2 regions of the Aquisalimonas asiatica genome follow, and region 2 is predicted to be linked to the other one. Evidence: predicted binding sites of a transcription regulator. Region 2 holds the regulator's gene; the other holds the start of a gene.

Region 1 (17,507 bases), on a different contig from region 2:
CGTCGTTCATTCACGGCCATTACCCGTTGCCATCCACGCCGGATCTTCTTGTCCTCGAAGTGCTTGAGGATGTGGAGCCGTCGGAGCGCCTGCACGAATCCATCGCCGGCCTGAAGGCGCGCGGCTATCAGATTGCGCTGGACGACTTCATCTACAGCCCGAATCTCGCGGCGTTGGTGGAGCTTGCCGATATCGTCAAGATCGATATCACCCGGCTGACCCGGGACGAGCTGGAGGCCCATGTTGGCATGCTGAGCCGGCCCGGGTTGCTGCTTCTGGCGGAGAAGGTCGAGACTCAGGAAGAGTACCGGCTGTGCAGCACCCTCGGATTCGACCTCTTCCAGGGCTACTTTTTCTGCAAGCCGAATATCGTCAAGGGGAAAAAGATAGCCAATAATCGCCTGTCCCTGCTGCAGCTGCTCGCGGTGCTGCAGAGCGATGATGTCTCCGTTGATCACCTTGAATCGTTGATCACTCAGGATGTCACGCTGTCCTACAGACTGCTTCGGCTCATCAACTCCCCGCACTTTCCGGTGGCCCGGGACGTCGATTCCGTTCGTAACGCGCTGATGCTTCTCGGGCCCCGCAATCTGCGCAGCTGGGTCAGCCTGCTTGCGCTCTCGGGCGTCAAGGACAAGCCGGATGAGTTGGTGCGGACGGCGTCTGTCCGGGCCAGGATGGCGGAAACCCTCGGGCGTGAGACCGGGGACGGCCCCGGGGCGGAAGCGTTCTTTACCGCGGGTCTGTTCTCCACACTCGACGCGCTAACCGATCGCCCGATGGCGGAGCTGGTGGCGGAACTCCCCCTGAGCAAGCCACTGGTGGATGCGTTGCTCGACCGGAGCGGGGCGGTGGGGCGTGTCCTGCAGCTGGTCATCGACTACGAACGGGGCGACTGGGACCGCGTGCAATTGAACGACGGCGGCGTCGCCGCGCGAACACTGCGGGACAGCTACCTGGAGGCGGTCGCGTGGGCCGAGGAGATGGCCACTGCCCTGGTCGAAGAGCCTGTTGATGGGGCTTGATCACCGTGGGGCGTTCATGTGGCGGCCGGCCGTCAAGCGGGTCACGGTTCAAGCTTCAGTTTCTGAATGCGATAACGCAGTTGACGCACGGTGAGGTTCAGTAGCTGCGCCGCCCGGGTTTTGTTGCCGTCCGCTTCGTGAAGGGCCTCACGGATACTCCTGGCCTCCTCCTGGCGAACCCACTCGTAGCGACGACCGGAGTGGATATCGTAGTGCTCGTGGTAACCGCTCGCGAGCGGGTTGGACGTCGGCTCAGCGGACTCCCTGGCGTCGGCTACTTCGGGCAGAAGAACAACCCCTTCGTTGGACAGAATCGAGTGAATGAGATTGTCGTCTATCTGACTCGACTCCGCTGTCAGGACTGCGCGCTCCAGCACATTGATCAGCTGTCGAACGTTCCCCGGCCATGGGAATCTCTCAAGTAATACCAATGCGCCGCGACTCAGTACCGCGTTCCGGTTGTACTGGTGGTTCATTTCGTTCAGGTGATGAAGAGCGATGCGGCGGATGTCCCCGTCCCGTTGTCGGAGAGCGGGCAGCTCGATAGGAACGACGTTGATTCGGTAGAACAGATCGAGGCGGAAATGCCCCCGGTTGACATAATCCATCAGCGGCGCGTGTGTCGCGCTGATGAGCCGGAAATCGACCGGGATGCTACGCGTGGCGCCGATTGGGTCAACTTGCTTTTCCTGAAGCGTGCGCAGGAGCTTGGCTTGCAGGTTGAGCGGCATGTCACCGATCTCATCGAGAAACAGCGTTCCACCGTCCGCAAGGACGAGTTTCCCGGCTTTGGCGTTGGTTGCTCCCGTGAAGCCTCCTTTGACATGCCCGAATAGCTCGGCCTCCTGAAGATCCGCCGGGATCGCGGAGCAATTGATCGAAATGAACGGCTGTTCGCTTCGAGAGCTTTGCTGGTGAATCATGCGCGCGAACTTTTCCTTGCCGGTGCCTGATTCCCCCAGGAGTAGAACCGGAGCTTCCGCGTCCGCCACCTGGTTCGCCTGTTTGAGTGCATCGGTGAGCGCGGGGCTTGATCCTATGATCCCGTGAGCGACGCTATTGTGGACCATCTCTTCCGCGGTCAGGGTGTTGCGTAGCGTCTGGTTCTCCCTAACCAGTTGCGAAGTCTTGTCCTCGACGAACCGGTTGATGCGCAGGACCTGTCCGATCATCGCGCTGGCAACGCGCAACAGGCTGATATCCAGGTGAAAAGGCCGGCCCATGTCTGCTTCTCTCTGAACCGATAGCACACCAATCGGTGACCCGGACTCCATGATGGGGACCGCGATGAACGCAAGTCGGTCGTTCGGCGATACGCCACTGGTTTCCGCGATGCGGCGGACAAAGAGAGGATCATCGTCAACGTCCGGGACGAACCCAATTGACCCGGTTCGCATCACGTGTCCGGTTACCCCTTCCCCCTTACGCAGGTCGAAGCGCCCATGCTCGACATTGGCGTGACATAGCCCGTAGTGGTGATGGATCTCCATGGCTCCGGTGGTCTCGTTGGGAAGAGCGACGCGTCCACAGTTCAGACCGCATAACTGGGACAGGAGCCGTAGAATGCCCTCTATGGTGTTAGCTGGGTCCAGTGGCTTCTCCAGCAGCTTGGAGATCTCGAGGATCGTGACCAGCTCTTCCCGCATGGCCGGTAGTTGGGATGGTTCAGCGGACATTCCGTTCTCCTGGCACAACACATCCGGGGCTTCGGAGCGCGAAAGATCCGAAGCCGGTGAGCGGCCTGATAAGGCCCGCCGCTTTTAGAAGGCGTTTGCTAGTGGCCCAGCATCCAGGGCCGTTTCGGGCGCGTCGTCCGAATCGGGGGCGTTTCGGAGGCGCCTGAGCGGTCTGGTGACGAGGGACTGTTCTGATGGCCACTGCAACAACGACACGATGGTGCGTGCTGACTGCGTTCGTTGGTCTCGTGGGCATGCCGACGGGACTGCGAGAGAGTTGCCAGGTGGGTTGCAGTGATGACGCGTGGACTAGGGGTGCAGCACTGGATGCATGCCTGGTCGTCCCTGCAGGAGCTGCTTGGCACGAGTGCATCGAAATCGCCACAGCTGGGGCAGCGGTAGGTGTATACGGGCATCAGTATCTCCTGGGAGCGTTTGGTCCGTTGGTCCGTTCAAGGAAATGGCGGCCGGACGGGGCCGGCCGCCGGTGTGTGCGTCAGCCCTTCCACGGCGCCATCGGGATGTCGTCCGCTGGTGCCATCCTGGTCGGCCCGTCCGCTGTCGGGGTGATGTCGAAGTCGAAGATCTCGGTTGGAAGGAAGAGCGTCGCGCAGGCGTTCGGAATATCGACGATGCCGCTGATATGCCCCTGCACTGGTGCCGTCCCGAGGATGGCATATCCCTGAGCGCCGCTATAACCGAACTGTTTCAGGTACTCGATGGCGTTGACGCACGCCTGGCGGTAGGCGAGGTGTGCATCGAGATAGTGCTGCTTGCCCGAGTCGGTAACGGAAATCCCTTCGAAGATCAGGTGGTTCTTGTACTCAGGTTGCAGCGGGCTTGGCTGGAAGATCGGGTTCCGCACAGCGTACTTGCGGACACCATCCTTGATGAGGTTCACGCGCACACGGATCCAACCGGCCATCTCGATGGCGCCGCAGAAGGTAATTTCTCCATCTCCCTGCGAGAAATGGAGATCGCCCATGGAGAGCCCCGCCTCCGGCACGTAAACCGGGAAGAAGACACGGGACCCCTTGGTCAGGTCTTTAATGTCACAGTTGCCGCCGTGTTCGCGCGGAGGCACGGTGCGAGCGCCTTCCGCTGCCGCCGCCTCGGCTGCCGTCCCGGTCATGCGGCCCATATGTGCGGTCGGGGCATACGGAGCGGTGGCGAGTTCCGGTACGCGATCAGGATCCGTGTCGATGAGCTCCTGCTCGCGTCGGTTCCACTCCTCAAGAAGTTCCCTGGAAGGCAGGCAGCCGATCAGGCCGGGGTGCATGATACCCGCGAAGTTCACGCCGGGAACGTGACGTGAATTGGCGTAGATTCCATGAAAATCCCAGATCGATTTCCGTGCCTCTGGATACAAGTCAGTCAGGAAGCCGCCCCCGTTCTGAAGGGCGAACATGCCGTTGAAACCCCATTGCTCGTCTTCGAAAGCCCCGATATCGAGGATATCAACGACCAGGAGGTCACCAGGTTCGGCACCCTTAACGCCGATGGGGCCAGTGAGATAGTGCACTTTCGTAAGGTCTACATCGCGAACGTCTTCGGCACTGTCGTTGTTGTTGATCTGACCACCAGTCCAGTCCATGCATTCCAGGGTGAGCTCTGTCCCCGGCTCAACCGTTGTAATCATCGGAATATCAGGATGCCAACGGTTGTGAATGTTGTCGTGTTCGGTGGGGGACTTGGACAGATCGATCTTGATGGTGGTGTCGCTCATCGGGTGCGCTCCTTCTGGGTCGCTGTCGCTTTGGGAAAGCTCGTTGCGGAGACGCCGGAACGGGTGACTCGGCCTGAGCTTCCGCTGCACAACAGATGCAGTAGTTATGCCACCCCCACCAGCAGCAGTGGATTCCCTTTGTAGGGGTTACGTGAACTAAAGTCAGGCCGTCCCTAAACGGTAGTACAGCGGTGACAATGTCGCATTGTCACCGCTGACAATGTGACATTGTCACTGGTAACTGCGGCGGACTTCTCGGCGCCAATGCAGGCTTGGGAGTGGTTGCGCCGGTCTTGGTGGTTTTCAGTTAACATGTTGTTTGCAAAGCCATTCGATGTCGCGAATCCTGGTTTCTGACTGAAGCGGATTTCGGTTGTGGCACGTCCGTTGCTCTTTGTCGCAGCGCATCAATCGCTAACGACAAGGAGCACTCCATGCAAAATTCAACCTGGCGCAAGCGCCTTGCGGTACTGAGCGTCGCCGCACTTGGCGTTACTAGCGCCCTCTCTGCCGGTGCGAATACGGAGTACCCAACAGAGGAGGTCAATACCACCGGTTTGGCGGTGACTGATGACACCGTCGAGGTCGGCATCCTCCACTCCCTCACGGGTACGATGGCGATCAGTGAGACCGGCTCGGTGGAAGCCGAGCAGCTCGCGATTCGCCAGATCAACGAATCGGGTGGTGTGCTCGGACGGCAGATCGAGCCGGTGATTGAGGATGGCGCAAGTGACTGGCCCACCTTTGCTGAGCGCGCATCCAGTCTGCTGGAGCGCGATAACGTTGCTGCGGTGTTCGGTTGCTGGACATCGGCATCACGAAAGGCCGTGCTGCCGGTGTTCGAAGAGCAGAACGGTTTGCTGTTCTACCCGACCTTCTACGAGGGGCTGGAGGCTTCCCCAAACGTCTTTTACCAGGGGCAGGAGGCCACCCAGCAGATCATTGCCGGTCTGAACTGGGTGCACGAGAAGGAGAGCCCCGATACATACTATCTGATCGGTTCCGATTACATCTGGCCTCGGACCTCGCACGCGATTGCTCGCCACCACATCGAGAATGTGCTCGGTGCCGAAGTCGTGGCCGAACAGTACTTCCCCCTCGGCCACACCAATTTCCGTTCGGCAATCAACCAGATTCGGCTCCGCGACCCCGATGTGGTGTACAGCATCATTGCCGGTGACAGCAATGTGTCCTTCTGGTCGCAGATGGATAGCGCGGGGATCAACGCCGATAACCAGACCGTGTTGACAAACTCCGTGACCGAGGACGAGGTCCAGGCCATCGGCGCGAGCAACGTCGAAGGCCATTACTCCGCGATGAAGTACTTCCAGAGCCTGGACAACCCCAACAACGAGGAATTCGTCCGGGAGTTCAAGGAAATGCACGGCGAGGACAGCGTCATTGGCGATGTCACCCAGGCTGCGTATCTAGGCCCCTGGATCTGGAAAAGGGCAGTTGAAAAGGCTGGCTCGTTCGATGTGGACAAGGTCCGTGAAGCCGCTCATGGCATGGAGCTGGATGATGTGCCGGAAGGCTACGTGCGTGTTCACGACGAGAACCAGCATCTCTGGAGCAAGCTTCGCATTGGTCAATGGCAGTCGGACGGGACAGCGAAAGTTGTTTACGAATCCGAACTCATTGAGCCCGACCCGTTTCCCGAAGACGTCGACATCGACATAGACGATTTCGAATAGCGCTGACCCGGTCGGGGGCTTTGTTTCCGCCCCCGGTCATTCCACGACCAGTGAGGTGCATCATGGGCGGGTACGCCGCATCGGATATCGTCAATATCATGGCCATGCAGGGCATCGCCGGACTCAGCCTTTTCGGTGTTTTCCTGCTCATGGCACTGGGTCTGGCCATCATTTTTGGCCAGATGGGAGTCATTAACATGGCCCACGGGGAGTTCCTCACCCTGGGGGCGTACACGACATTCGTCGTTGCCAGCACGTTCGAACTCTATGCCCCCGGGCTGTTCACGTACTACTTCCCGGTCGCGATCGCTCTCTCGTTCGTGGTGGCCTTCGGTGCGGGCTACCTGCTCGAATACGGGCTCGTTCGCCATCTCTATAAGCGACCTCTGGATACGCTGCTCGCGACCTGGGCGGTCGGTTTGATCATGCAGCAGGTCTTTCGCTCCATTTTCGGTGGACGGGGGGTGAGCGCCGGCACGCCGGACTGGCTCCGGGGCAGCATTGAGCTCACACCGATGCTCCACCTCTCCCGTTCGGATCTCTTTGTGATGTGCATAGCGATCACTATGTCCGTGATCGTCGCAATCATGCTGTATCGGGCGCGGTGGGGGATGCGGGTGCGTTCCACCACCCAGGACCGCGCCATGGCCAACGCCGTCGGCATCAATACGGACAAGGTGGACCGGAATACCTTTGCCCTGGGCTGTGGCCTTGCCGGCATCGCAGGTTCCGCGTTTACCACCATCAGTTCGACCACGCCCACCGCAGGCGCTCAATACCTCGTCGACACGTTCCTGGTTGTGGTTCTCGGCGGTGCGGCGAGCCTGCTCGGTACGGTGGCATCGGCCTTCTCCATCGCCCAGGCCCAGTCGATTCTGGAGTTCTTCATGACCGGTTCGATGGCCAAGGTGCTGACCCTGTTGGTGGTGATCGGGATTCTCATGCTGCGGCCCCAAGGGCTGTTCACCCTGAAAGTCCGCCAGTGAGGAGGACATCATGACGACGATTCTGCGACTTATTGGGGGGCGCCGCGAATGGCTCATCTGCTTCGCGGTTTTCGCGGTGCTTCTCCTGGTGGTTCTGCCCCTGGCGTTCAACGGCTACTTTCTGAATCTGCTTGGTCGCTACCTTGCATTGGCGTTTGTAGCGATCGGCCTGGTGATGTGCTGGGGCTATGGCGGCATGCTGAGCCTCGGGCAGGGCGTGTTCTTCGGGGTCGGCGGTTACGCGATGGCGATGTTCCTCAAGCTGGAGGCATCCACCCCTGAAGCGACCTCCAGCCAGTCGACACCGGGAATTCCCGATTTCATGGACTGGAATCAGCTCTCCGCGCTCCCATGGTGGTGGGAACCCTTCAACAGCTTCGGCTTCACCATTGTAGCCATTGTGGTGCTTCCCGCGGCTCTCGCCTATGTGCTTGGCTTCGCCTTGTTCAAGCGCCGCGTCAGTGGCGTCTACTTCGCTATCGTGACCCTCTCCCTGGCGGCGGTCATGAGCATCCTGATCGTCGGCCAACAGGGGTACACCGGAGGAGCGAACGGCATTACCGACTTCCGGACGCTGCTCGGGTGGGATATCACCAGTAACACTGCCAGGTACGTGATCTATTACATCTGCGTCTTGCTCCTGCTTGGCTGCATTCTCGTGGGGCAGTGGATGCTGAACAGTCGTGCAGGAAGGGTGTTGATCGCGGTTCGTGACGAAGAGAATCGCGTTCGCTTTTCGGGATACAGCGTGGAGAATTTCAAGATCTTCGTGTTCATGGTGGCCGCGGTGTTCGCTGCGATCGGTGGCGCCATGTTCGCCCTTCAAGCCCGTTTCATCTCGCCCTCGCTGGTCGGGATCGGGTTGTCCGTCGAACTCGTTGTTCTCTGCGCCGTCGGTGGCCGTTTCTCGCTGCTCGGGGCCGCCTTTGGGGCGCTGCTGATCAAGACGGCGGAAATGTATCTGTCCCAGGCGTTTCCGCAACTGTGGACGATCCTCTTCGGTCTGGTGCTGATTGCCGTTGTCCTGGCCTTTCCCAAGGGGCTCGCAGGCCTCTATGAACTCGGCCGGGACTACCTGCTCAATGCGCGCAACGGCGGTTCATCCGAGGCAATGGCCCCCGGGGAGACGCCGCGCTCACCCACCAGGGCAGAAGGCTTCTTCGCCCGGGCTCAACGTGTTCTGGGAGGGATCCGCTAATGGCTGCCAGTGAACAGCTTCTGCTGAGTATCGAAGACCTCGCTGTCTCGTTCGACGGGTTTCGTGCCGTGGACGGGGTCAACCTGTATGTGGATGAGGGGGAGTTGCGCGTCATTATCGGGCCCAACGGGGCCGGTAAGACGGCTCTTCTGGATCTAATTTGTGGCAAGACCCGCGCAACGGAAGGATCGATTCTGTTCCGTAACAAACAGTTACGCGGTATGTCAGAGAACCAGATCGTGCACGCGGGTGTTGGGCGCAAGTTCCAGGCTCCCTCCATCTACGAGAGTCTCAGCGTCTTCGAGAACCTCGAACTGACCTATCCCAAGGGTCGGAATGTGCTCGGTTCGTTGTTCTTCCGCCGTACGGAAGAGGTCGCAAACCGCATCCAGGCGACTGCCGACATGGTTGGCCTGGGTGATCGCCTGAATGATCTGGCCGGCTTGCTCAGTCACGGGCAGAAGCAGTGGCTGGAAATCGCGATGTTGCTGATCCAGGAGCCCGAGCTGCTCATGCTTGACGAGCCCGTCGCGGGGATGAGCCAGGCGGAGCGGGACCAGACAGCCACGTTGCTGAACCGCATCACCCAGGATCGTTCCGTGATCATCATCGAGCACGACATGAAGTTCGTGGAGCAGATTGCCAACAGGGTCACGGTGCTCGATCAGGGCAAGGTTCTGGCCGAAGGCAGCATCGAGCGGATCAAGAAAGACGAGCGGGTTATCGAGCGGTACCTGGGCCACTAAACGGGGCAGTCTAATGCTGAAAGTAAATGAGCTATCCATTGGTTACGGCCTGAGCCAGGTCGTGCACGACATCAATTTTGAGCTCGGGCAGGGTGAGATCCTCGGTGTCATGGGCCGCAACGGCATGGGCAAGACGACGCTGTTCAAGGCGTTGATCGGGCTGTTGCCGGCGTGGTCCGGTGACATCCGCATGGGTGATGTGGTGTTGACTGCCCAACGCCCTTACCGACGCGTCGCCTCCGGTCTCGCGTACGTGCCGCAGGGACGGCAAGTGTTCGCGACGCTGACGGTCGAGGAGAACATCAGGACTGGACTCGAAGCGACAGGAAGGAAGAGGATTCCCGACGATATCTACTCGTTGTTTCCCGTACTACAGGAGATGCGGAAACGACGTGCGGGGAATCTCTCTGGTGGACAGCAACAGCAACTGGCGGTGGCCCGAGCGCTCGCCGCCGAGCCTGATGTGTTATTGCTCGACGAGCCAACGGAGGGGATTCAGCCGTCCATCATTAAGGACATGGCTAAGACGTTGCGGGAGATTCGCCGTATCCGGAACATCAGCATTCTTTTCTCCGAACAAGTGTTGAGCTTTGCCATGGATGTCTCGGACCGGGTGCTGGTCATTGACCGGGGCAGGCTTGTCGACGAGATGCAGGGGCAGGAACTCAGCGAGGCCAGCATGGCACAGTACCTCTCGGTGTAGCGACTGCTTGTCAGTGATGTTGCACAAGGGAGGAGAGTGAAGTCTGGTCGGCGCTCTGACTCGCTTTGTGCCGAGGAGCAGTGAGTCCCGCCTCAGCAGGTGGTGCTTCCGAGTGGGGGAAACCTGGCTTGCCGCTTCAACGAGTCGTGGGCCGTGCAGGGTTTGCCGGAGTCGCCGGATCGATATTAGGCGGCTTTATGCCAGCTTCAGGTTCGATTGAGGTCCCGGCGGCGACGTGCTCGCCGGGACCCGCTTCCTCACCTGACCCGGAACTGCGAGACCACATCCTGTAACTCGGTGGCCAGACGGGCGAGTTCCTGGCTGGCGCCGGCCGCTTCATCCACCGCGCTCGTGGTCTCGGCGGCCACGTCGTTGATGGCCGTGATGTTGCGGTTGATGTCTTCGGCGGTGGTCGTTTGCTCTTCGACAGCCGTGGCGACCTGGTTGGACATGTCGGAGATGTGGGTGACTGCCGCGATGATTCCCTCCAGCACCTCGACTGCCTGCTGGGATGCCTGCACATTGCGCCCGGCGCTCTCGCTGCCCTGGTTCATGACGCCCACGGCCTCACGGGTGCCGGACTGGAGCTTTTCGATGATGGCGTCGATGTCGCCAATGGACTTCTGTGTATTGCTGGCCAGCTTCCGGACTTCGTCCGCGACGACGGCGAACCCGCGTCCATGCTCCCCGGCGCGAGCGGCTTCGATGGCGGCGTTCAGTGCCAGCAGGTTCGTCTGTTCGGAGATCTCGCGGATGACCGTCAGGACCTGCCCAATGCTCTCGCTTTGTTGTTCCAGTTCGGCGATGACACCGGATGCCTGACGCACCTCGTCGGCCAGTTGGTTGATCCCGTTGGCTGATCCTTCCACCACGGTGCGAGCTTCGTCGGCCTTGGTGCTGGCGTCGCGGGCGGCGTCGGACGCCTCCTGTGTGTTGCGCGCCACCTCCTGCACGGTACTGGCCATCTCGTTCATGGCCGTGGCGACCTGCGTGGTCTGATCGCTTTGCTGCCTGGCACCCTGGCGCGTCTGTTCCGAGCTGGATGAGAGCTGTTCCGAGGCGCTGGCGACACGGGACGCCGAGTCGGTAATGCGTTGCATCATGGCTTGAAGCCGGTCACTCATTCGGTCCATTGCGTTGAGAAGCTGACCGACTTCATCTTTGTATGCGCTGGAGCAGTCCACGGTCAGGTCGCCATCGGCGATACGGTTGGCAACATCCAGAGCGCGCCTGGTCGGGCGGGTAATCGAGCGTGTGATGAAAAACCCGGCCAGGCCGGCGATGAGTGCGCCGATGAGTGTGCCGGTCGCGAGCGCGCCTGTTGTCTGCAGCTGCAGCGCCTGGACGTTGTCCTGGCGTTCGGTCAGAAGACGTTGTTCGTGCTCCATGAAAGCCCGCAGGGTGGAGCGCATTTCGTTCATCAGCTCGTGCCCGCCGCCGAGGCTTGAGAATAGATCCTCGAGTTCGTCACCGAACGTCGTGATTTCGTGACGGCGCGCGATCGCCGGCTGGATGTGTTCCTCCAGCCATTGTTCATAGACCTGCTCCATGTCGTCGAGCCGCTCCTGCTGTTGCGGCCGGTCGCTGGTTATTTCGCGTGCTGCGTCCAGGTGCCTGCGGAACGCTTCGCGGCCGGCCTCGTAGGGCTCCAGGAATCGGCCATCCGCGGTTGCCAGATAACCACGTTCCGCCGTCTCTATGTTGAGCAGCGAGACCAGCATCTCTTCGCCCGCTATCACGGCGCGGAATGTCCGATCGTTTTCCTCGGTGGCCGTGACCGTGCGTGCAAAGTTGATGTAGGCGAGCGTGCTGATGACGATCAGGATCAGGATGACCGCGGTGAAGCCGGCGGCCAGGCGGGGCCCGATACGGAACTGGTTCATGGCATCTTCCTTTGAGAAGGACTGGTGACGGGGTGGCTGATAGAAGTAGAAATAACGGCAGGGACGGACACTTCTTGAGCGTGGGCACGGCTGAAGACCAGAGCCCCGCGGGGTTATTCAGAGCCCCCTTTACGGCGCCGCCGCGCAGTTACACGACGAGCGTTTCTCCGAGCGGCTGGAGCGGGCCGCTGCGGCCCATGGACACCTGACCGCCGTGTCGGGTGTCGATACCCCGGTGGGGCGCCCCTGCTGGCCGGTGAAGCCTCGGTAACCCTGCCTCCGATCTATTTCATTTCGTCCAGGCCGGCGCGCCATGACGCATACCCTGTGGGATGGTGAATTCTGTGCCAAAACAGAGGGGTATAATCGTGATTTGACAGGGGGATGAAGCGCTGTAGAATACGCGATCACACGACAGGCGCGTAGCTCAGCTGGTTAGAGCACCACCTTGACATGGTGGGGGTCGGTGGTTCGAGTCCACTCGCGCCTACCAGATTCGTGAAAGGCTTACGGTATCCGTAGGCCTTTTTTTGTTTCACGGCCAGCTTGTATTGCCCGCTCGGGTGTCCTGTGTTGTCTGGCTCCTCCCGAGGGCAATCGTGGTCAGCCGGGGGATCCAATGAACTCCACTCTCAGGAAGCGATTCAGCTACGTCCTCATCGGTGGCGGCATTGTGCTGCTGGCGCTGGCCGTGCTTCTGCTCATTGCCACGTATCAGCACAACGCGGCGGTTGCCGCCGAGGTCGAGGCGGCGCAGGAGGCCATCACGCACTCCGCGGAAATGACCAACGGCAGTGATGAGGATGCGGCCGAGCGCGCCCAGGAGCTGGCCGAAATCGAGGCGCTTGCTGAAGAGTCCCGCGGTTCCTACATGCCTTCAGCCGTACTGCTGCTCGTGGGCGCAGGTGGGCTGCTGGCCGGCGTGCGTATCTACCGGAGCAGCGGATCTGCCGGTGGCGACGGCTGACTGACACGGCCTCGCCCCGCGCGGAGCCGCGATCCCCGGGGCGAGCCGTTCTAGTTCTGACCGGCCATGTTGCCACGCGTGACGACCCCGTCCGGGTAGCGCCAGTGCGGGTCGTCGTAGACACGGCCCATCCAGCGCGTGACGATCCGGCGGTAGTCTTCCGTGCCGCGGAATTCCCGGACGAAGGTGTTGATGGTGTCCAGCAGCGTCACGTTCTCCGGCTGGTTGGCGACGGCGGCGCTGTAGTACCAGAGGCTGTCGTCGAGATTGTCCGGAAGGATCTCGATGCGCCCCTGCAATGGGCTGTCGTTGCCGTAGCAGCTCCAGTGGAAGATCGGCAGGTCCACGGCAAAGGCGTCCACGATACCCTCCGCGAGTGCGTCGTGAATGACGCTCTGATCGTTGTAGGCCAGCAGGTTGGCCAGTTCAATGCGGCCTCCCGGGGTGTTCCGGTTGGCCTGCCACCGCAGCCCACGTGCCTCCATCACCTCCAGGGCGGCCGGGTCGTTGATGACACCCAGCACGCGGCCATGCAGGTCGTCCAGTGATTGAATGCGGTCGTCTCCGGTCCGGCGCGCGAGCACGTAGGGCAGGAACGTGTAGGGTTCCGAGAAGGCGGCCCGGTCGTAGCCCGCCACCGGCGGCAGGGCGCTCCAGGCCACGTCGGCTTCGGGCTCGCCGCGCGTGCGACCGGCCTCGAGCAACTGCGTGCAAAGCGCCCACGGGTGCTCCACGAACTCGCACTCCACGCCCAGCCACCGGGCGAACGCCATGGCGATCTCGGCATCCAGCCCCTGCAGGGGCTGGTCCGCTGCCTTGCGGAACGACACCCCCTGGAAAGCGGGCTCGATGGCAATGCGCACGGCGCCGCGGGCGCGGATCGCATCGAGGCGCTGCCAGCCCGGGGTGGGCACGAGCTGCTCTGTGGTCAGAATCGCGGTCAGGGCCTCGTTCAGGTGGTCCGTCGTGTCGCTCCTGTGAGCCGCGGCAAGATCGCACAGGGTGGCGCGGCTCCACTCGCTGCGTGTGCGCGCGTGCAGGCTGGTGTCGCCGGCCAGCTGCACCGTCTCGGCAATGATGCGGTTGTTGGACTGGATCTCGTCGACGTGGCCGTTCATTGCCTCAAGCAGACGGTGAGCAGTGCCAAGGGAATCGGTGACCCGTCCGGACAGTGTCTGCAGCCGTGCTTCCGCGTCGGCGAGGACCTGTTCAAGGGCCTCGGAGACGGTGGTGAGGTCGATCTGCTCGGCGGCTTGTTGCGCGCTCTCCTGGGTGCGCAGCGCCAGGTCGCGTATCTCGTTCGCGACCACCGCGAACCCGCTGCCGTGCTCTCCGGCATGTGCGGCCTCTATGGCGGCGTTCAGAGACAGGAGCTGGACGGTCCGACTGATGCCGTCGATGGTCTTGATGAACTCCTTTGACCCCCGGGACTGTTGCTCGATGCGGTTCGCCAGTGCCGCGAACTGCTCTGTGAAAAACTGGTGCGTTCGAGCCAGCTCCTGCTCCATGTCGGTGCGCAGGGCTTCGGCGTTCCGGTCGCTCTCCTTGAGCTGTTCGCGGGTCCGCCCGAGAAACTCGGTCTGCTCTCCCGAGCGTGCGGCGATTTCCCCCAGGGTTGTGTCCACCACGTCCAGCCCCTGCTCGGCGTGGGCGACCAGTGCCTCTGCACGCGCACTGATCTGGTGCGTATGCCGCGGGGTTGCGCGTTCACCGTGCTCTCCCGTCGCCGCGAGCAGTGCGGCCCGGACCTGCTCGGGGATGGCGTCGCCGCCCAGTTCCAGGGCGCCTGCGATGTCATCCGCCTCCAGTGCTCTCAGCCAGTCCTGGCCGGTATCCATTGAATCGCTGCGCTGGAGTGTGGCGAGGCGGGAGAGTGCAAACATCGGGCGCTCCTTGCGGTTGAGGTGTTTGAGATTCGCCTGTAGCAAATATCCGGCCAGTTTGATGGCAGGCCACCCGGATCCGTCGGTGAATGCCGTCGCGGCATGGTCGCAAACTTGCGTTCACGCACGATCCCTGTAATGTTTTCGGGATCATCTCGCGCCGGTAGCCCGGGGTGGGCGGACATACTGGCCGTTTCCTAATTCACAGAAAAGGGGTGTGCACGGCTCCAGGGCGACTTGTCCGGTGGGGCGTGTACATTCGAGGTGGCGTCGTCTGGGGCGGCGTGACTGGACAGGGCGTCGTCCATGCGTTTTCCGTTCTGGTTGCAAGCCGTTGGTGTCTGGGTGCTCGCGGCAGCCCTGGTTGCCGTTCCGTTCTGGACGGTCCATGAGCGGGAGACCGACGCTTACCTGGAACGCGAGCGCGTGGAGCTGCAGGCGGCACTGCGCAGCACCGATTCGCTGCTCCGGACCATGACCAACCAGGCCTTCGCTGATCTCCTGGAGCGGGGGCAGCTTCGGCAGATCCTCTCCCGCCCCTACGATGGCCCGATTGATGGGGTAGCAGAGTTCCACAGGGATTCGGTGCTGGCTGTGGGGCGCCAGACCCACCGTAGTCTGCGCAACTGCTGTGGTGCGAGCCTGCATGTTCTCGGCGCCGGTGGTGAGTCGATTGTTCATTTTGACGCACGCCTTGAGCAGGACCGCCTGGACAGCGTTGCCGACCGTCCGGGGATCGAGGCCATACTGAACAGCCGCATGGGCGCACAGGGCTTCGAGCTCAGTGCGATGGGGCTCGCGTACCGGCGGGTGTTGCCGATCTGGGATGGCAATCGCCCGGTCGGCGCAGTCGAGGCGGTGCTCCAGCCGGGTGACCTGACCACGCTGCTGCGTCGCATCGGTGGTGATGCCTTGCTCTACCATCTGTTGCTGCGTGCCGATGCCGTGCCGGAGGCTGTTCAGGGCGGCGGCAGCGGGCAGTGGTTCCAGTCCACCGATCTGCACCCGGATCTGCTGGAACCCGTTCAGACAGGCAGCCACGGCTCGCGCATGCCGCACTGGCTGGAGCAGTCCGCGGCCCTGCGCAGCGCGTTGCGGGAGAGTTTACCCGGGAATGAGCCGGTTTCGGCGCTGGTTCGCGACGCATACGGCCGTCATGTTGCGGTGGTGATGGCGCCCGTGACGGATATCTCCGGCAATGCGATCGGTTACGCGGCGTCGGAGAGCAATGCCGCGCCGATCATTGCCTGGCGGCAGCAGCTCGCGTTCTCCGGCGGGCTGGTGTTTCTGCTGGTGGGCGCCCTGGGGCATGTGGCGCTGCTGATGGTGCGCTCCCGGCGCGGCGCCAGCGCGCTGCGCGATCAGATCAACGCCATTACCGAGAGCATGGGGGAGGGGGTCTACGTCCTCGACGCCCATGGTCGGGTGCGTTACGTGAATCAGGCGGCCAGTGATCTGCTCGGTTATCATCCGGACGAGATCGTTGGCGCCCGCGCCAATGCGCTGTTCCATGACGGCCGTCGCGATCACGGGCGGCCGGTGGATATTCCCGGATGGGACGTGACCGCCACCGGCGGCACGTACCGAAGCGACCACCACCAGCTCCAGTGCCGTGACGGCTCCAGCCTTCCGGTGTCGCTGACCGTGGCGCCCCTGAAGGGCCGGGAGGCGGGGGTGGTGGCCGTCTTCCATGATATCGCCGACCGGGCCCGGGAGCTGTCCTCGCTGAAGGAGCAGGTTGCCCGCGACCCGCTCACCGGCCTTGGCAACCGGCGCATGCTCGATACCAGCCTGCAGCGCGAGAGCATTCGCGCTCGCCGGTCCGGCGAGCCGTTGTCGTTGCTGATGCTGGATGTGGACCAGTTCAAGGTGTTCAACGACACCTTCGGGCACCCGGCCGGTGACGAGACGTTGCGGCGCATTGCCACGGTGCTCGAGCAGAGCGTCATTCGTTCCGACGACCTGATCTGCCGCTACGGCGGCGAGGAGTTCGCCGTCATCCTTCCCCACGCCGGTGCGGATGCGGCGGTGATCGTGGCGGAGCGCATCCGCGCTTCGGTGGAAGCGGCCGGGATACCGCAGCCTCCCCAGGCCAACAGCGCCGTGGTGACGGTCAGTATCGGCTGTGCCACGGCCGTGGGCGATGCGGTGGAGCCGGCACTGCTGATCGCGCGGGCCGATGCCGGTGTCTACCGGGCCAAGCGGCTGGGCCGGAACCGCGTGGAGGGCGGAACCGAGCGGGGCGTTTCCCTATGATCCCGGGCTCGCGGTGGGTATACTGCGCCGCTTGATCGCTCCGTGCCGGCCTGCCCGCGATGGTCGGCACCACAAATACACGTGGCCTCTCGTATGGGTCACCACTGTCAGGAGAGCTCTCCATGCCAGTCATTACGCTGCCGGACGGCAGTCGCCGCGAATACAATGAACCTGTCTCCATCTCCCGCGTTGCCGCCGATATCGGCGCCGGGCTTGCCAAGGCGACCCTGGCCGGCCGCGTCAACGGCGAGCTCCACGATGCCTGCGATCTCATCACAGACGACGCGCAGCTGGAGATCATCACACCGAAGAGCGACGAGGGGCTGGAGATCATCCGCCACTCCTGTGCGCACATGCTGGGTCAGGCCGTAAAGCAGCTCTACCCCGACGCGCAGATGGCCATCGGCCCGGTGGTGGAGGACGGCTTCTACTATGACATCCGTTTCGATGACGGTTTCACGCCGGACGATCTGGAGAAGATCGAACAGCGCATGGCGGAGCTCATCGACCAGGAATACGACGTCATCAAGGAGGTGACGCCGCGCGACGAGGTGCTGCGGATCTTCCGCGAGCGCGGCGAGAGCTACAAGGTCAAGCTGGTCGAGGACATGCCGGATGTGACCCACATGGCCCTGTACTACCACCAGGAGTACGTGGACATGTGCCTCGGCCCGCACGTGCCCAACACCCGCTTCTGCAAGGCGTTCAAGCTCACCAAACTGGCCGGTGCCTACTGGCGTGCCGATGCCAGCAACGAGATGCTC
Region 2 (13,079 bases):
GATCCCTTGAGCGCGTCGGAGTCACGTCATGGCCGATGAGAGTGAAAACGGTCAGGAAAAAACAGAAGAGCCGACACCCAAACGACGCCAGGATGCCAAGGACAAAGGCCAGGTTCCCCGATCCCGCGAGCTGAATACCACCATGATCATGGTGCTGGGCGCCGGCGGGCTGCTGGTGTTCGGCAGCTACATGGCGGGCCAGTTGTTCGAGGCCTTCAACCTGGCGTTCCGCATCGATCGCGAGGACGTCTTCGATCCCGAGGCGCCTTTTCATTACCTGCGCGAGGCCATCTGGGTGGGTCTCAAGGCGGTGGCGCCGTTCGCATTGGTGATGCTGGTCGCCGCCATGCTCACGCCGGCGCTCATGGGTGGGTGGACCATGAGCGCCAAGGGAATGGCGCCCAAGCTGGAGAAGATGAGCCCGATCAAGGGGCTGGGGCGCATGTTCGGCACCAAGGCGCTGATCGAGCTGGTGAAGGCCCTGGCCAAGGTGCTGGTGGTCATGAGCGTGGCGCTGATGCTGTTCTGGGCCATGCACCAGCGCATCCAGGGCATCACCACGGAGCCATTGCATCAGGGGATGCTGCACGGGGCCACGCTGTTCTTCTGGGCATTTTTCGCCCTGGCGTCCTCCCTGATTCTCGTGGCTGCGGTGGACATCCCCTACCAGCTCTGGGACCACACCCAGAAGCTCAAGATGACCAAGCAGGAGGTCAAGGACGAGAACAAGGAGACCATGGGCAAGCCCGAGGTCAAGCAGAAGATCAAGCAGCTGCAGAACGAGATCGCCCAGGGGCGGATGATGGAGAACGTCCCCAAGGCGGACGTGGTGGTCACCAACCCGACCCACTTCGCCATCGCCCTGCGCTACGACCAGGAGCGCATGCGCGCACCGCAGGTTGTGGCCAAGGGGATGGATGTGCTGGCCCTTCGGATCCGCGAAGTGGCGCAGGAGAACGAAATTCCGCTGTTCGAAGCGCCGCCGTTGGCACGGGCCTTGTATCACACCGCCGAGCTGGAGCAGGAGATCCCCGCGGGGCTCTACCTGTCCGTGGCGCAGGTGCTGGCCTACATCTATCAGCTGCAGTCCGCGCGCAGGCAGGGCGGCAAGCGGCCTGAGCGGCCCGAGCCGGGGGTCCCGGACGAGTTCGCCGGTTACGCGGCCACCGACACGGACGACCCTGGCGCGACGCGCCACTGAGGCCACCGGCGCCAACTTTCTGACACAACCGCATCACTGACGCCGTGAAGGCGCTGGAGACCTGGAAACCCATCATGGCAACAGCCGTGCTCGACAATCTGCGCATGCTGGTGCGTAACGGTCTGGGAACGCCGATTCTGCTCATGGCCCTGCTGGCCATGATGATCGTGCCGCTACCGCCGTTGGCGCTGGACATGCTGTTCACGTTCAACATCACGCTGTCGCTGGTGGTGATGCTGGTGGCCGTCTACACGCCGCGGCCGCTGGAATTCGCGGTGTTCCCGACGGTGCTGCTGATCGCAACGCTGCTGCGACTGGCGCTGAATATTGCGTCCACGCGCGTGATTCTTCTCGAGGGCCATACCGGCACCGACGCCGCCGGGAACGTGATCCAGGCCTTCGGGGATTTCGTGGTGGGCGGCAACTACGCCGTGGGTCTGGTGGTGTTCGGGATTCTGGTCATCATCAACTTCGTGGTGGTGACCAAGGGCGCCGGGCGTATCTCGGAGGTCACGGCGCGGTTTACGCTTGACGCCCTGCCCGGCAAGCAGATGGCCATCGACGCCGACCTCAATGCCGGCCTCATCGATTCCGAAACCGCGAAGAAGCGGCGCGAGGAAGTCGCCCAGGAGGCGGACTTCTACGGCTCCATGGACGGTGCCTCCAAGTTTGTCCGTGGCGATGCCATCGCCGGCATTCTGATTCTGTTCATCAACATCATCGGCGGACTGTTCATCGGCATTCTCCAGCACGGCATGCCGTTCCAGTCCGCCATGAACAACTACACGCTGCTCACCATCGGTGACGGGCTGGTGGCACAGATTCCCTCCCTGGTGCTGTCCACCGGGACCGCCATACTGGTCACGCGCGTGTCGTCCTCCCAGGACATGGCGGGCGAGGTGGTCCGCCAGCTGCTGGGTAACCCCAAGGCGCTGGCGGTGAGCGCCGCGGTGCTCGGCATCATGGGGCTGGTTCCGGGCATGCCGAATCTGGCGTTCCTGACCCTGGCCGCCATTGCCGGGTTCTTCGCCTGGCGCATTCACAACAACCCGCCGGTCGAGGAGACCGTGGAGACGTCCGCGGCACCGCGGCGGGCCGGGCCGGCGGGGCGCGCTGCAGCCGGGTCGGGTGGCGACGGTCAGGCACCGGTTGCCACGCAGGGCGGCGATAACCAGGAACTCACCTGGGACGATGTGCCGCCCGTGGATACGGTCGGCCTCGAGGTGGGGTACGGGCTGATCCCGCTGGTGGACCGCAACCAGGGCGGGCAGTTGCTGAACCGGATCAAGGGTGTGCGCAAGAAGGTCTCGCAGGATCTCGGCTTTCTGGTGCCGTCCGTGCACATCCGGGACAACCTCGACCTTGGTCCCAACAGCTATCGCGTGAGCGTGCTGGGTGTCCCCATGGCCGAAGCGGAGTTGCAGCCCAGCCGGGAGATGGCCATCAATCCGGGCTCCGTGAGCGGTGAAGTGAAAGGGCAGGCGGCGCGGGACCCGGCGTTCGGCCTCGATGCGGTATGGATCGAGCCGTCCCAGCGTGACCTGGCCCAGAGCCACGGCTACACCGTGGTGGATGCAAGCACCGTGGCGGCCACGCATCTCAGTCAGATCATCCAGTCCCACGCCCATGAGCTGCTCGGGCACGAGGAGGTGCAGAAACTGCTGGACATCCTCGCCCGCAAGCAGCCCAAGCTGGTGGAGGAGCTGGTGCCCAACACGCTGCCCCTGTCGACGGTGGTCCGGGTGCTGCAGAACCTGCTGGAGGAGCGAATTCCCATCCGCGACATGCGCACTATCGTCGAGACGCTAGCGGAGCACGGCCAGGCGATCAAGGACCCCTCGGCGCTGACCGCGCGGGTGCGCGAGGCGCTGGGGCGGATGATCGTGCAGAACGTGGCCGGCATGTCCGACGAGCTGCCGGTGATCACCCTGGATCCGCAACTGGAACAGTTATTGCTTAGTTCAGTGCAGGGCAACGGTGACGGCACGGCCGGTCTTGAACCCGGACTGGCGGATCGTCTGCAGCGGTCCCTTGCGGATTCCGCGCAGCGTCAGGAAGTTGCGAACCAGCCGGCGGTGCTGCTGACGGCGCCGCAACTGCGAAGCTGGATCTCGCGTCTGACGCGGCACAACATCGAAGGGCTCAATGTCCTGTCGTACAACGAAGTGCCGGACGAGAAACGAGTCAAAATCGTGGCGTCCATCGGTCAACAACAGGTGGCTCAGGGCAGCTAAGGTGAATTCATGAAGATTAAGCGCATCCACGCCGATACCATCCGTCAGGGGATTCGCCGGGTCCGGGAAGAGATCGGGCCGGAAGCGGTGATCCTGTCCACGCGCGAGCGTGGCCAGGGTGTTGAGGTGATCGCGGCCATGGACTTCGACGAGGACAGTCTGCGCGAGCAGGCGGATCGCGATGATCGCCGGATGTCGTCATCGACGCGCCGCACCTCGGGGAGTGCCGCGGATACCGAGGCGACCAGCGGCACCGCCGACTTTACCGAGATGCTGCGGCGTGCAAGGCAGCAGTCCGGTGTCGGCGCCCCCGAGCCCGGGCGCCGTCAGCGGATTGACGTGCACGTGGACGACCCGTTGACGGAAGACGATCTGAATTCGGGGTCGGCCGAGTCGGCAGCGGTGACCGAGCTGCGCCGGGGGCCCGAGCGGACGGAGCGCCCGGATGAGGTGGCCGGCCGGGACGACGAGTCCGTGGAAGCCATGCGCAGCGAGCTCAAAGTGCTGCGGACGCTGTTCGAGAATCAGCTCTCCATGATGGAGTGGCAGCAGCAGGGCAAGAGTCATCCGGGGCGCACGACACTGCTGCGGCAGCTGACCGAGATCGGTTTCGGCCCGGATGTGTGTCGCCAGCTCGCCAACCGCGTGGACGAGAAGCTGGAGCCCGAACTGGCACTGCGGCATGCGCTGCATACCGTGAAGCGCCATCTGCCGGTGAAAGAGGATGACCTGCTCGACCGCGGCGGCGTGGTCGCGCTGGTGGGCCCCACGGGGGTCGGCAAGACCACGACGGTGGCCAAGCTGGCAGCCCAGTTTGCCCTGCGTCACGGTCGACGCAAGGTTGCACTGGTGAGCACGGACAACGTGCGCATCGGTGCCCAGGACCAGTTGCGCAACTTTGCGCGGATCCTGGGCGTGACGGTACAGACCGCGAATTCCGCCGAAGAACTGGAGACGGTGCTCGCCGACCTCTCGGACAAACGCCTCGTCCTGGTGGACACTGCCGGGGTCAGCCAACGGGACATGCGGCTCGCGGAGCAGTTCACCACGTTGAAGGGCGTGGGTGATCGCATCCGTAGTTACCTGGTTCTGTCGGCGAACACGCAGCTGGCGGCTCTGAACGCGACGGTGAAGTCCTATGGCGGCGTGGCGCCGTCCGGATGCATTCTCACCAAGACCGATGACGCCGCCAGCCTCGGCGCAGCGCTTACCGTGCTGCTGCGCCACCGGCTGCCGGTGAGTTTCCTGGGCAACGGTCAGCGGGTGCCGGAGGATCTCATGCCGGCCGATGCCGGCCGTCTGGTGCAGGATGCGCTGAAACTTGTGGAAGAGTACGGCCAGGAAGTGGACGACGAGCAGATGGCCGTGACCTTCTCGGTGGGTGGGTCGCACTGAGCGGCGCACATCATGGGGTCCCCGCGTCGCAGCGGCAGGAGTTCCCGGGGGGGCGCGCCATGACTGAACAAAGAGCACAGCGTTAATGGATCAGGCATCGAGTCTGACACGGGTCAAGGTGATCGCCGTTGCCAGCGGCAAGGGCGGAGTCGGCAAGACCAGTGTGTCCGTCAATCTGGCCGCTTCACTGGCGAGCGCGGGGAATCGCGTGCTGCTCATGGATGCGGATCTGGGGCTTGCCAACGTGGACGTCCTGCTGGGTCTCGAGACCCGGCACAACCTGTCCCACGTGGTGTCCGGGCAGGTGGAGCTGGAAGACATTCTGATTGATGGCCCGGGTGGCGTGCAGATCATCCCCGCCTCCTCGGGTGTCAAGGGAATGGCGGCACTCAGCGCCGCGGAGCAGGTTGGGCTGATCCGGAGCTTCAGCGAGCTGACCGGCGACTGGGACTACCTGATCATTGACACCGCCGCCGGCATCGCCGACAACGTGCTGACGTTCGCCCGGGCCGCCCGCGAGGTGCTCGTGGTGGCGTGCGACGAACCGTCGTCCATCACGGACGCGTACGCGCTGATCAAGGTACTCAACCGCGATTTCGGTCTACACCGTGTGCACATGGTCGCCAACATGATAGCCAGTGCCGCGCAGGGCCAGGAGCTGTACGGGAAGTTGCTGAGAGTGTGTGAGCGCTATCTGGACCTGACCGTCGCCTACATGGGCGGGATCCCCAGTGATGACGCGCAGCGTCGGGCGGTGCAGCAACAGCAGGCCGTGACCACGCTCTATCCCGGCAGCCCCTCTGCCCGGGCCTTCCGGGAGCTGGCGAAGCGCGTTGACCGGCTGCCCGCGCCAACTCGGGCGGAAGGGCATCTGGAATTCTTCGTGGAACGTCTCATTCAGTACAGTGGTGAAGCTGGGGAGGTGCTGTCATGAGTTCGCGCGCCGCAGCGTACTCGCAGGTGCAGGCGCAGACCGGGGAGAACGACCTGGTCGTTCAGAACGCCCCCCTGGTCAAGCGAATTGCCCATCATCTGCTTGCCCGGCTGCCCGAGTCCGTGCAGCTGGAGGATCTGATCCAGGCCGGCATGATCGGCCTGCTGGAGGCGGCCCGGCAGTTCGACGCCTCCCACGGCGCCAGTTTTCCGACGTATGCGGGGATTCGCATTCGCGGCGCCATGCTGGACGAGATCCGGCGGCTCGACTGGACGCCGCGGTCCGTCCATCGCCGTGGCCGGGAAGTGGCCCAGGCCGTTCGCGAGATCGAAAATCGTACCGGACGCGATGCCCGCGACAGCGAGGTCATGGAAGAACTCGGCATGAGTGCCGATGAGTACCACCAGACCCTGAATGACGTCTCCAGCGCCAAGCTGTTCAGCCTCGATGAGGTCTCTCCGGCCACCGGGGAGACCCGGGAGCATGAGGGGGACGATGAAGGGCCGGAACAGCACATCCAGAATGCCGGGTTCCGCCAGTCCCTGGTTGAAGCCATCGGGACGCTCCCGGAGCGCGAGCAGCTGGTGATGTCCCTGTACTATGAACAGGAGCTGAATCTGCGTGAAATCGGGGAAGTGCTCGGGGTCACGGAATCCCGGGTCAGCCAGATTCATGGGCGGATCATGCTCAAGTTGAGGGCGCGTCTTGCCGATTGGACAGAGTGACCGGGCGTTTGTATCGACCGTCAAAATCGCGACGTGTGCGGCAGAACGCAGGAACGCGCTCCGGCAGGGTGAGAGCGTTAACGAGACACCGACGTGTTCACCGCCTGATTAAAGCAAAGGTGATTGATTGTGAGTCTGGATAAAGACATGAGAATACTGATCGTGGACGACTTCTCCACGATGCGGCGCATTATCAGAAACCTCCTGCGCGAGCTTGGCTTCCAGAACACCCAGGAAGCCGATGACGGCAACACGGCGCTGCCCCAGCTCAAGAAGGGAGGCTTCGACTTTCTCGTCACGGACTGGAACATGCCGGGCATGGACGGGCTGACGCTGCTCAAGCACGTCCGTGCGGACGACGACCTCAAGCATCTTCCGGTGCTGATGGTGACCGCAGAGTCCAAGCGTGAACAGATCATCGAAGCGGCCCAGGCGGGCGTGAACGGTTACATCGTCAAGCCGTTCACCGCGGCAACGCTGGAAGAGAAGATCAACAAGATCTTCGACCGTATCGAATCGGCCGAGTGAGGGCAGGCGCATGACGGACGGCAGCCAGGATCTTGCCGCCTACGAAGCCAAGGCTCGCGAATTGCTGTCCTCGATCGAGGCCGGTGACGGGGAGGCCGTGGGCGAGGCGCTGGATGAGTTGACCCGCCTGCGCGAGACGGAGTTGTTCCGGGAGGTCGGCAAGCTGACCCGGGAGCTCCACGAGGCGCTGAAATCCTTCCGCCTGGACGGCCGGCTGAGCGACATCGCCGTCTCCGAGATTCCCGATGCCCATCAGCGGCTGAATCACGTCATCGAGCTGACCGAGAACTCGGCGCACCGGACGCTGACCGCGCTGGAAGAGTCCCTTGAGACTCTGTCCGGCATCAGCAGCGATGGCAAGACGCTGGCCGCGGAGTGGAAGCGGTTCCGCTCACGGCAGCTGTCGGCCACCGAGTTCCGCGGGCTCGGCCAACGGCTTGACCAGTTCTTCGAGCGCCTGGAGACCGAGGGCGACGCCATCCAGGAGAAGCTGACCGACGCGCTGATGGCGCAGGATTATCAGGACCTTACGGGCCAGATCATCCGCCGTGTCATGGACCTGGTGAGAGAGGTGGAGGACGGGCTGGTGTCCCTGATTTCCATCTCCGCCCCGCGACAGACGCAAGGAAAAGCTACGGAAGACGGGAAATCGGCCGACAAGAACACGGAAGATGCAATGAAACTGGAGGGGCCGCAGGTGCCGGGACAGGAATCGGACTCGGCGGTCAGTGGTCAGGACGAGGTGGATGACCTGCTCTCCAGTCTTGGTTTCTGAGTTCGCGCCGCATTGGTGAGTGGCGGGTCGGAGTGACGGCATCCCGGAAGCCCAGCGCGCGGGCGCGGGCCGGGTATCGCTTGGGGGCTTTATGGCAGTTGATACGCAAGACGACATCGTACAGGACTTCCTCGTGGAGTCCCGGGAGATCCTGGAGGAGCTGGGTGAGCAGCTCGTCCAGCTGGAGCGCGCACCGCAGGACCAGGATCTGCTCAACGCGGTGTTCCGCGGCTTCCATACCATCAAGGGTGGTGCGGGCTTCCTGGGCTTCGACCCGCTGGTGGAGATCTGCCACCGCACCGAAGACCTCTTCAACCTCCTGCGCAACGGTGAGCGCGAGGTCACCGCGGAGCTGATGGACTACGTCCTGCGTGCCCTGGACGTGGTGAACAACCAGTTCAGTGACCTGGGGAACGGCGAGGACCCGCGCGAAGCACCCGAAGAGCTTCTGCGCGCGCTGGAACTCCTGCAGGAGCAGGAGTCGGTGGGTGATGCGCCACAGTCGGCCGCGCCGGCATCCGAGCCTGCACCGCAGGACAAGGCCGGCGACAGCCAGGCCGTTGCAGGTGGCGACGACATTACCGAAGACGAATTCGAGGCCCTGCTGGACGCCCTCGACGAGGACAAGCACGAGCCCGAGGCCCCGGCCACCGATAACGGTGCCAGCGGTGCGTCCGGTGACGACATCACCGAGGACGAATTCGAGGCCGTCCTGGACCAGCTTCACGGCGAAGGCAAGCACGGGGGCGTTCCCAAGGGCTCGAACCCGGACGTGCCGGCCGCGAGTTCGGGCGGTGACGACCTGATCAGCGAAGACGAGTTCGAGTCGGTGCTCGACCAGCTCCACGGCGCGGGCAAAGGCCCCACCACGGGCGGCGCCGGTGCTGCGGCGTCGGCGGCGGCTCCCGCTGCGGCAGGAGCGGACAAGGACACGGGCAAGAGTGCCGCCACGCCGGCGAAATCTGCCGCGCCAGCCGCTGCATCCGGCGGCAAGGGTGGCGGTGGTTCCGGAGGTGGCTCCGGGGGCGGTGACAGTGGCTCCGGCGGTGCGGCCGGTGGCGGCAAGGCCGGCGGGGATACCTCCGTACGTGTGGACACCGCCAAGCTCGACGACATCATGAATCTGGTGGGCGAGCTGGTTCTGGTCCGCAACCGCCTGAGCACCATCCGTTCCCAGTACGATGACGAGCGCATGAGTCAGGCCGTCGCCGATCTGGAGCTGGTCACCTCCGACCTCCAGAGCGCGGTCATGAAGACCCGCATGCAGCCCATCAAGAAAGTCTTCGGCCGCTTCCCGCGCCTGGTGCGCGACCTGGCCCGGAACCTGGGCAAGGAAGTGGATCTGCAGATGGAGGGCGAGGACACCGACCTGGACAAGAACCTGGTCGAGGCCCTGGCCGACCCGTTGATCCACCTGGTCCGGAACTCCGTGGACCACGGTATCGAGGATCCGGCCGACCGCAAGGCCGCGGGCAAGGCCTCCAAGGGGGTGCTCCGGCTGTCCGCGGCGCAGGAAGGTGATCATATCCTGCTCACCATCGCCGACGACGGCAAGGGCATGGACCCCGAGGCTCTGCGGCAGAAGGTGGTCGAGAAAGGCCTGATGGACAAGGAGTCCGCCAGCCGACTGGACGAAAAGGACTGCTTCAATCTGATCTTCACGCCGGGCTTCTCCACCAAGGCGGAGATCTCGGATGTCTCCGGGCGCGGCGTGGGCATGGACGTGGTCAAGACCAAGATCTCCCAGCTCAACGGCACGGTGGACATCGACTCCGCCCAGGGCCGCGGCACCACGCTGCGCATCAAGGTGCCGCTCACGCTGGCCATCCTGCCGACACTCATGGTGCGCATGCGCGGGCGCAAGTTCGCGCTGCCCATGTCGGTGGTCAGCGAGATCTTCGAGCTGGAGATGGACAAGACCAAGGTGGTGGATAACCGCCGCGTGGTCATGGTGCGGCAGAAGGCCATGCCGCTGTTCTTCCTGGAGCGCTGGATCGACGCCATCGGCAGCCTGGAGACGAAAGACCCGGATGCCGGCCGCGACGAGCAGCAGGTGGTCACCGTGAATGTCGGCAACCAGGTGGTCGGGTTCGTGGTGGATGACGTGATCGGCCTCGAGGAGGTGGTGATCAAGCCGCTGGGCAGCATGCTCCAGGGGCTGCCCGGTCTGGCCGGCTCCACCATTACCGGGGACGGCAGCATTTCGCTGATTATCGATATTCCCAGTCTGGTGAAGACCTTCGGCTCCCGGATGTAGGAATGATGAGGAGAGTGGCGTGGCCACGCGCGTACTGATAGTCGATGATTCCGGTTTCTTCCGCCGACGCATCAAGGAGATGCTCTCGGAGGATCGCGCACTGGAGGTGGTGGGCGAGGCGGCCGATGGCCGTCAGGCCATCGAGGAAGTGCTGCGCCTGAAGCCAGACGTGGTCACCATGGATATCGAGATGCCCGTGCTGGATGGCATCTCCGCCGTGCGCGAGATCATGAAGCAGCGGCCGACTCCGGTGCTCATGTTCTCGTCGCTTACGTTCGATGGTGCCCGCGCCACCCTGGACGCGCTGGAAGCGGGCGCCGTGGATTTCCTGCCCAAGCGTTTCTCCGATATTTCGGCGAATGCCGAGACCGCGCGCAAGCGCCTGCAGGAGCAGGTCAAGGCCGTTGGCGGCGGGCCACGCATGGCGGCACGGGGCGCGAGCGCACCGGCTCAGCCGGAGCGGTCACGGGCCGCCCGGGTCCCGCCGCGGCCGGAGCCGCGCCCTGATACCCAGGCCGCGCCGGGTGCACGGCCGTCCCGGCGCGGGCCCGGGTTGCGTGATCTGGATCTGGTGGTCATCGGTGCTTCCACCGGCGGGCCGGTGGCGCTGCAGAAGGTGCTCACGGAGCTGCCGGCGGACTTCCCGCTGCCGCTACTGATCGTCCAGCACATGCCGGCCAACTTCACCAGCGCCTTCGCCCAACGGGTGAACGGCATGTGCCGCCTGGAGGTCCGCGAAGCGGCCGATGGGGACACGCTGGAGCCGGGTGTTGCGCTGCTCGCGCCAGGAGGCGTTCACATGGGTATCCGGCGCCGGGGCGGGGCGCTCGGGGTGTATACCATCGAGCCGCAGGAAGGCCAGTTCTACAAGCCCAGCGTGGATGTCGCCTTCACCGAGGCGGCCAACACCTGTGGTGGCCGCGTGCTCGGTATCGTCATGACCGGCATGGGTGCAGACGGTTGCCGGGGCGCTGAGGACATCAAGCGGCGGCAGGGGCATGTCTGGTCGCAGGATGAGGCAACCAGTGTCATCTACGGCATGCCGGGGGCCGTTGCCAAGGCGGGGCTGACTGATCGCGAAATGGCGGTGACCGAAATCGGCGGCGCACTGGCGCGCCTGTCATGAGCAGCGGTCTGGAGACGGTATGCGTACCTGGGCAATAGCCAATCAGAAAGGCGGGGTGGGCAAGACCACCACTGCCGTCAGCATGGCGGGGCTGCTGAGCAATCAGGGCGAGCGTGTATTGCTGGTGGATCTGGATCCTCACGGGTCGATGACCGCCTATTTCGGATACGACCCCGACGATATCTCGCCGAGCGTCTACGACCTCTTCAACGACACCGTGGATGCCAGCGACGTGCCCATGATGCTGCGCGACACCGGTGTCGAGAACATCAAGCTGCTGCCCGCGAGCAGCGCGCTCGCGACGCTGGACCGCCAGCTCGGGGCCCGCCACGGCAAGGGCCTGGTGGTGCGCAACACCGTGCAGGCCCTGGGGGACCGGTTCGGCACCGTCTGCATCGATTGCCCGCCCATGCTGGGCGTGCTCATGGTCAATGCCCTGGCTGCCTGCGACGATCTGCTGGTGCCGGTGCAGACCGAATTTCTTGCCATCAAGGGCCTTGAGCGCATGATCCACACCCTGGAGATGATCCAGCGCTCGCGTCAGCGGGAGCTTCCCTACCAGATCATCCCGACCATGTTCGACCGGCGGACCCGGGAGTCGGTGGAGGCGTTGCAGGAGCTGCGCCAGCGCTACGGTGACCGGGTCTGGGACGGGGCGATTCCGGAAGACACCCGCTTCCGGGAGGCGAGCCGCAACCGCCTGCCGCTGACCGTCGCACAGCCCTGGTCCCGGGGGAGTCAGGCCTATCGCAAACTGCTGCAGGCCCTGGAAAAACAGGCGCCCGAAGCGCCGGAGGCGGTAGAGAATGGGTGATGCCAGCCAACGACAGCAGCCGACTCTGGTGGACCAGCACGATGCGGTCCGCGATTACCTGGACGCGCTGCTGCAGGAGATCCCGGATTTCGAGGCCGAAGCCCGCGCCGTGCCGGAGCCAGAGCCACCGGCACCGGCTGCGCCCGTGGCGGCCGAGCCGGCCGTGGAAGCGCCGGTATCGGCTCCGGCACCGGCCGTGGAACCCGAACCCGAGCCCGAACCTGCCCCGGTTGCGTTAGCCGAGCCAGCGCCGGAGGAGCCGGTCACCGAAGCAGAGACGGAGGCGTCCGCAGACGCTGCGCCGCCCGCCGCAGACCCCGTGATCGAAGAACCGGTGGCCCGTGGCGACGAGGCCGTGCAGGCGCTGTTCTTCACGGTGGGTGGGCTGAAGCTGGCGGTCCCGCTCACGGAGCTCCACAGTGTGGTGCCACGACGCGATGTGGAAGTCACGCCCATGCCGCGGCAGCCGGAATGGCACATGGGGCTGATGCGTTACCGCAACCGCAATGTCCGTGTGATCGATACCGTGACCATGGTGCTGCCCCCGGATAAACGGCAGACCGAAGAGGCGCTGGCGGCGCCGGAGCATATCCTGGTCGTGGGTGATGGCGGCTGGGGGCTTGCCTGTCACGCCATCGGTGACGTGGTGCGATTGCGTCCCGACGAGGTGAAGTGGCGCAAGCAGGGGAGTCAACGGCCCTGGCTGGCGGGGACCGTGATCGGTCATCTGAGTGCGCTGATCGACACCAGCGCATTTACACGAATGCTGGAGACGCAGGCGCCAAAACGTTGACCTGTTCCCGTTGTGGCGCGAACAGGGTCATGCCGGCGGCGTCCGTGCCGATAAACCCAGTCTGAGACAGAACGTTTGAGTGGAGGCCAGTCATGGCGCAGCAACAGGCTCACAATCACGAGGAGCAGGAACAGTTCCAGGGGCCGTTGACCCAGTGGGTCACGTTTTCACTGGCTGACGAGACTTACGGCATCGACGTGATGCGCGTGCAGGAAGTCCTGCCCATGAGCGAAATCGCCCCGGTGCCGGGAGCGCCGCGGTTCGTGCTCGGTATCATCAACCTGCGCGGCAACGTGG

The links. Region 2 encodes FliA, which starts transcription of late flagellar genes. Its sites were predicted from a motif close to GCTAAAGTTNNNNNNNNNNCNGCCGATA; they were not measured.
Region 1: the regulator FliA is predicted to act here: its motif matches at 11,690-11,717, upstream of BMZ02_RS08260 (methyl-accepting chemotaxis protein).

What each region holds. Positions count from the first base shown of each region.
Region 1 is NZ_FOEG01000003.1:58,711-76,217, reverse strand. It holds gene BMZ02_RS08305 (EAL and HDOD domain-containing protein) at 1-1,025, shown strand, start outside; gene BMZ02_RS08300 (sigma-54-dependent Fis family transcriptional regulator) at 1,067-2,701, opposite strand; gene BMZ02_RS19395 (zinc ribbon domain-containing protein) at 2,800-3,117, opposite strand; gene fmdA (formamidase) at 3,198-4,427, opposite strand; gene urtA (urea ABC transporter substrate-binding protein) at 4,862-6,121, shown strand; gene urtB (urea ABC transporter permease subunit UrtB) at 6,184-7,107, shown strand; gene urtC (urea ABC transporter permease subunit UrtC) at 7,118-8,305, shown strand; gene urtD (urea ABC transporter ATP-binding protein UrtD) at 8,305-9,051, shown strand; gene urtE (urea ABC transporter ATP-binding subunit UrtE) at 9,065-9,754, shown strand; gene BMZ02_RS08260 (methyl-accepting chemotaxis protein) at 10,012-11,637, opposite strand; tRNA gene BMZ02_RS08255 (tRNA-Val) at 12,054-12,130, shown strand; gene BMZ02_RS08250 (hypothetical protein) at 12,257-12,604, shown strand; gene BMZ02_RS08245 (methyl-accepting chemotaxis protein) at 12,655-14,487, opposite strand; gene BMZ02_RS08240 (GGDEF domain-containing protein) at 14,794-16,743, shown strand; gene thrS (threonine--tRNA ligase) at 16,866-17,507, shown strand, end outside.
Region 2 is NZ_FOEG01000001.1:790,180-803,258, reverse strand. It holds gene flhB (flagellar biosynthesis protein FlhB) at 29-1,201, shown strand; gene flhA (flagellar biosynthesis protein FlhA) at 1,276-3,435, shown strand; gene flhF (flagellar biosynthesis GTPase FlhF) at 3,445-4,830, shown strand; gene BMZ02_RS03740 (MinD/ParA family protein) at 4,916-5,764, shown strand; gene BMZ02_RS03735 (RNA polymerase sigma factor FliA) at 5,761-6,489, shown strand; gene cheY (chemotaxis response regulator CheY) at 6,625-7,017, shown strand; gene BMZ02_RS03725 (protein phosphatase CheZ) at 7,028-7,792, shown strand; gene BMZ02_RS03720 (chemotaxis protein CheA) at 7,884-10,049, shown strand; gene BMZ02_RS03715 (protein-glutamate methylesterase/protein-glutamine glutaminase) at 10,069-11,175, shown strand; gene BMZ02_RS03710 (ParA family protein) at 11,195-11,989, shown strand; gene BMZ02_RS03705 (chemotaxis protein CheW) at 11,982-12,782, shown strand; gene BMZ02_RS03700 (chemotaxis protein CheW) at 12,875-13,079, shown strand, end outside.